2 linked regions of the Bacillus pumilus genome follow. The main gene of each other region encodes a partner of the protein of the gene in region 2 in a complex. Links are inferred from orthologs where the notes say so. Each region holds a gene or a part of one and is shown on either strand. Other genes may lie near its edges.

Region 1 (3,046 bases), 930 kb from region 2 along the record:
GCGATCGTTGGAGGAATTGCCACGTTTAAAGGGCTTCCTGTCACGGTGATTGGCCATCAGCGCGGTAAAGATACAAAAGAAAACTTGCGCCGTAATTTCGGAATGCCTCATCCAGAAGGCTACCGTAAAGCGCTGCGCTTGATGAAACAAGCAGATAAATTTAATCGCCCGATCATTTGCTTTATTGATACAAAAGGAGCTTATCCTGGTAAAGCAGCTGAAGAACGCGGGCAAAGTGAAGCAATTGCGAAAAACCTATTCGAAATGGCAGGACTTCGTGTACCGGTTGTCTGTATTGTCATTGGAGAAGGCGGAAGTGGCGGCGCACTAGGCTTAGGCGTAGGAAACCACCTATACATGCTAGAGAATTCAACGTATTCAGTGATTTCACCTGAAGGTGCAGCAGCACTGCTCTGGAAGGACTCATCACTTGCGAAAAAAGCTGCAGAATCAATGAAAATTACGGCTCCAGACCTAAAAGAATTAGATATTATAGATGATGTTATTAAAGAAGTGCAAGGTGGAGCACACCGAGACGTGAAACAACAAGCAGCCTACATTGAAAAAACATTAAAACAGTCACTTACATCTTTGCTCAAACTAACACCTGAAGAACTAGTCGAACAAAGATATCAAAAATACAAAGCAATCGGGAAAGTATCGGTTGAAAATCAATATATTGGGGTAAACTAAATAAACGTACAGCCTTTTTGGCTGGCGTTTATTTTTTTTCATCCTTTTTCATGAAAACCGACCTCATGTAAGCGCTATTTGAAAATAATTTTCTTTTGTTTTCATAAAGTTTGAAACGTCTGAAAATCCTGATACGGTGGGCTTTAGAAGGCTGGATCTTCCTCGCTTTTGAAAGAATTGCTTTCATGACTTTCTTAACTTTTGTTTAAAAACGGTTTATTTAATTGTATAATAAGTACGGTTTTAGAAATACGTATTGAAAACATCCGGTTTTGCTCATGATTGTTTTCAAGCAGTGGAAATGGTATGTTTAATTCATATATGGTCTCTGAGGTGAAAAAGATGAAGCGTATAGGAGTTTTAACGAGCGGTGGGGATTCCCCAGGAATGAATGCAGCTGTGCGCGCAGTTGTAAGGAAAGCGATTTACCATAATGTTGAAGTTTACGGTATTTATAATGGATATTCAGGTCTAATTAACGGTAAAATTGAGAAACTTGAAATAGGTTCAGTTGGCGATATCATTCATCGTGGAGGAACAAAACTTTACACGGCAAGATGCCCTGAATTCAAGACAGTTGAAGGTCGTGAAAAAGGCATTGAGAACTTAAAAAAATTCGGTATTGAAGGACTTGTTGTGATTGGCGGAGACGGTTCATTCATGGGAGCGAAGAAATTAACTGAGCTCGGTTTTCCATGTGTAGGTGTCCCGGGTACAATCGACAACGATATCCCGGGTACTGATTTCACTATTGGCTTTGATACAGCACTGAATACAGTCATTGACGCCATTGATAAAATTCGTGATACAGCCACATCTCATGAACGTACATACGTAGTGGAAGTAATGGGAAGACATGCTGGTGATATTGCTCTTTGGTCAGGTCTTGCAGGCGGAGCCGAATCTATTTTGATTCCTGAAGCAGACTATGACATGGATGAAATTATCGCGAGATTAAGAAGAGGGCACGAGCGCGGCAAGAAGCACAGTATCATCATCGTCGCAGAAGGCGTAGGCAGCGGTGTTGAATTTGGTAAGCGGATTGAAGAGGAGACAAGCCTTGAAACCCGTGTATCTGTCTTAGGACATATTCAGCGCGGAGGTTCTCCAAGCGCATTTGACCGAGTACTCGCAAGCCGTTTAGGAGCATACGCAGTAGAACTTCTTCTTGAAGGAAAAGGCGGACGCTGTGTGGGCATTCAAAGCAACGAACTCGTTCACCACGATATTTTAGATATCTTAGATAAAAAACATACAGTCGATCAAAATATGTACCGACTTTCACAAGAGCTCTCTATATAAAACGAGAAGACCTTAGGAGGAACAGTAATGAGAAAGACAAAAATCGTTTGTACAATCGGTCCAGCAAGTGAAACTATTGAAAAGCTGACTGAATTGATTGAAGCAGGAATGAATGTAGCCAGACTAAACTTCTCTCATGGAGATTTTGAAGAGCATGGCGCACGCATCGAAAACATTCGTAAAGCAGGTAAAACATTAGGCAAGGACATTGCGATCCTTCTTGATACAAAAGGTCCAGAGATCCGTACACGTACAGTTGAAAACGGCTCAATTGAGCTAGTCGCTGGTGCAGATCTTATCGTAAGTATGGAAGACATTGTTGGAAATACGGAAAAAATTAGTGTGACGTATGAAGAGTTAATTCATGATGTAGAAGTAGGCTCAACGATTCTATTAGATGATGGTCTTATTGGTTTAGAAGTGAAAGAAATTAACATGGACCGCAAAGAAATCGTCACAAAGGTCATGAATACAGGCACGCTCAAAAACAAAAAAGGTGTAAACGTACCAGGTGTAAGTGTGAACCTGCCAGGTATTACAGAAAAGGATGCCAATGATATTCTGTTCGGAGTTGAACAAGGCGTCGATTTCATCGCAGCTTCTTTTGTGAGACGAGCTTCTGATGTTCTTGAAATTCGTGAGCTTCTTGAAAAGAATAATGCGGCTGACATTCAAATCATTCCTAAGATTGAAAACCAAGAGGGTGTTGATAACATCGATGAAATCCTTGAGGTATCAGACGGTTTGATGGTTGCACGTGGAGATCTTGGTGTAGAGATCCCGGCAGAAGAAGTACCGCTTGTTCAAAAAATGCTGATCAAAAAATGCAATCGCTTAGGCAAACCAGTCATCACAGCGACCCAAATGCTTGATAGCATGCAGCGTAATCCTCGTCCAACTCGTGCGGAAGCAAGTGACGTGGCAAATGCCATTTTTGATGGCACAGATGCGATTATGCTTTCTGGTGAAACAGCAGCAGGAACATATCCAGTAGAAGCTGTACAAACGATGCATAACATTGCATCACGTTCAGAAGATGCACTCAACTATA
Region 2 (2,924 bases):
CGCCATTCCGTATTGCAGAAGTAGACATTATGTACGGTGAAGGAATTTCAAAAGAGGGCGAAATCATCGACCTTGGAAGCGAACTAGATATCGTACAAAAGAGCGGTGCTTGGTATTCTTACCAAGAGGAACGTCTTGGACAAGGCCGCGAAAATGCGAAACAGTTCCTTAAAGAAAACAAAGATATTCTTCTCATGATTCAAGAACAAATTAGAGAGCACTACGGTTTGGATACAAACGGAGTGAAAGCAGCTGAAGAAGAAGAAGGTCAAGAGGAATTGGAAATTTAAAGACTAAAAGACGCTGAAAAGCGTCTTTTTTTTACATTTACATGACAGCTAGCAGGTCAAAAGTTCTGTCTTTGCTTGAAATAACGACTTACGCCTCAGTCTGACTAGCTTGACAAGTATTTCCGACACAATTACAATGGAAATGTATCACTTGTTTTTCTTAACATGATTGATAACTAATTTAAACTTGACAAGGGCAGTGAGGATCTCATTCCCTGTGAAGGCCCTGTATGTTGAGACACAAAACAATGTACATGCCGACACTTTATTTGTAAAACCAAGTTCATAGCAAGAGGAGGTGAAAATATGTCGCCTACGATGTTTACGATCATCTCCATTTTGCTGAGCCTAATCTGTTTAGTTGTTGGCTACTTTGTTCGTAAAACCATTGCAGAAGCAAAAATATCCGGCGCAAGAAACATGGCCGAACAAATTGTTGAGGATGCAAAGCGTGATGCGGAAGCATTGAAGAAAGAAGCGCTCTTGGAAGCGAAAGATGAAATTCATTCCTTTCGTGTAGAGGCGGAGCAAGAAGTTCGTGAAAGACGTAATGAGCTTCAAAGACAAGAAAACCGTTTACTTCAAAAAGAGGAAAATCTTGATCGCAAAGATGAATCTTTAGATAAACGGGAGTCCCTGTTGGAGAAGAGAGATCATTCTCTGAATGAACGACAACAACATATTGAAGAGATGGAAAGCAAAGTGGATGATATGATTCGTTTGCAGAAAGCCGAGTTGGAACGTATTTCAAGTTTAACTCGAGATGAAGCGAAACAAATCATTCTGGATCAAGTTGAAAATGAGCTTTCCCACGACATTGCAGTCATGACGAAAGAATCTGAAAACCGAGCGAAAGAAGAGGCTGATAAAAAGGCGAAAAATATTCTTTCACTTGCGTTACAGCGTTGTGCAGCTGATCATGTAGCTGAAACGACGGTATCTGTAGTCAATCTTCCAAATGATGAGATGAAAGGTCGTATTATCGGACGTGAAGGACGAAATATCCGTACGTTAGAAACGTTAACAGGTATTGACTTGATCATAGATGATACACCTGAAGCTGTTATCCTATCGGGCTTTGATCCGATTAGACGTGAAACAGCGAGGATAGCTCTGGACAAGCTAGTCCAGGATGGCCGCATTCATCCTGCACGAATTGAAGAAATGGTGGAAAAATCACGCCGTGAAGTCGATGATTATATCCGTGAGATGGGTGAGCAAACGACATTCGAAGTCGGAGTTCACGGTCTGCATCCGGATCTCATCAAGATTCTCGGTCGCTTAAAATTCCGTACAAGTTATGGACAAAATGTCCTGAAGCATTCAATTGAGGTTGCACATCTTGCAGGTCTCATGGCTTCAGAGCTTGGAGAAGATGCAAAGCTTGCAAAACGAGCAGGTCTTCTGCATGACATTGGAAAAGCCATTGATCATGAAGTAGAAGGAAGCCACGTAGAAATTGGCGTTGAGCTTGCGACGAAATATAAAGAGCATCCTGTTGTCATCAACAGTATTGCCTCTCACCACGGTGACCAAGAACCGACATCTATTATCGCTGTTCTTGTTGCGGCAGCAGATGCATTATCTGCAGCACGCCCTGGTGCACGAAGTGAGACGCTTGAAAATTACATTCGGAGACTTGAGAAATTAGAAGATATCTCTGAATCTTATGAAGGTGTTGAAAAATCGTTTGCGATACAGGCTGGACGTGAAGTACGTATTATGGTGAAGCCGGATTCAATTAATGATCTTGAAGCTCACCGTCTAGCAAGGGATATTCGTAAGCGGATTGAGGACGAGCTCGATTACCCTGGTCACATTAAAGTGACGGTCATTCGAGAAACTCGCGCAGTAGAGTATGCAAAATAGAGCGGTGCGCTTAGCGCCGCTTTATTTTTTTGTGTAAATATGCAACACTGATAAGAAGTCAATTTATAAGAGAAAGGGTTCAAAGCGCATGAAAATATTATTTGTTGGAGATATTGTCGGTTCACCTGGACGAGACACACTGAAAGAATACTTGCCAAAGCTAAAGAAGAAATATCAGCCCCACTTTACCATTGTCAATGGAGAAAATGCTGCTCATGGAAAAGGGATCACTGAAAAAATCTATCATGAACTGCTGCAAGCAGGAGCTGACGTGCTTACAATGGGCAACCATACATGGGATAAAAGAGACATTTTTGATTTCATCGATGACGCAGCCAACATGGTTCGTCCGGCGAACTTCCCAGAAGGTACACCTGGTAAAGGTCTGACGTTTATCAAAAAACAAGGGAAAGAATTAGCCGTCATCAACCTGCAAGGACGTACTTTTTTACCCCCACTTGACTGCCCATTTCAAAAAGTAGACGAGTTAATTGCGGAAGCATCTAAACGTACACCGTTCATTTTTATTGATTTTCATGGTGAAGCCACAAGTGAAAAGCTAGCGATGGGCTGGTATACAGACGGTCGTGCATCATGTGTCGTTGGAACGCATACACATGTTCAAACAGCAGATAACCGCGTTTTGCCAAAAGGAACTGCGTATATTTCAGATGTGGGAATGACAGGACCTTATGATGGCATTTTAGGTGTTGATCGGGAGACGATTATTAAACGATTCAAAACGAGTCTTCCAGTCCGTTTTGA

Evidence for each region.
Region 1: rny (region 2) and pfkA share a complex: the UniProt entries of both Bacillus subtilis proteins name them as parts of the possible RNA degradosome complex. The link is inferred for Bacillus pumilus from one-to-one orthologs.

What each region holds. Positions count from the first base shown.
Region 1 is NZ_LT906438.1:2,604,010-2,607,055, reverse strand. Bases 48-3,015 are described here. They hold pfkA (6-phosphofructokinase), read left to right. Parts: upstream 48-1,035; coding sequence 1,036-1,995; downstream 1,996-3,015. Other genes in these bases: pyk (pyruvate kinase), read left to right, coding at 2,023-3,015; accA (acetyl-CoA carboxylase carboxyl transferase subunit alpha), read left to right, coding at 48-693. Also shown: more of accA, read left to right, coding at 1-47; more of pyk, read left to right, coding at 3,016-3,046. UniProt on the Bacillus subtilis protein: Catalyzes the phosphorylation of D-fructose 6-phosphate to fructose 1,6-bisphosphate by ATP, the first committing step of glycolysis.
Region 2 is NZ_LT906438.1:1,675,982-1,678,905, forward strand. What follows is about bases 32-2,877. They hold rny (ribonuclease Y), read left to right. Parts: upstream 32-596; coding sequence 597-2,159; downstream 2,160-2,877. Other genes in these bases: recA (recombinase RecA), read left to right, coding at 32-290; CKW02_RS08425 (TIGR00282 family metallophosphoesterase), read left to right, coding at 2,248-2,877. Also shown: more of recA, read left to right, coding at 1-31; more of CKW02_RS08425, read left to right, coding at 2,878-2,924. UniProt on the Bacillus subtilis protein: Endoribonuclease that initiates mRNA decay. Initiates the decay of all SAM-dependent riboswitches, such as yitJ riboswitch. Involved in processing of the gapA operon mRNA, it cleaves between cggR and gapA.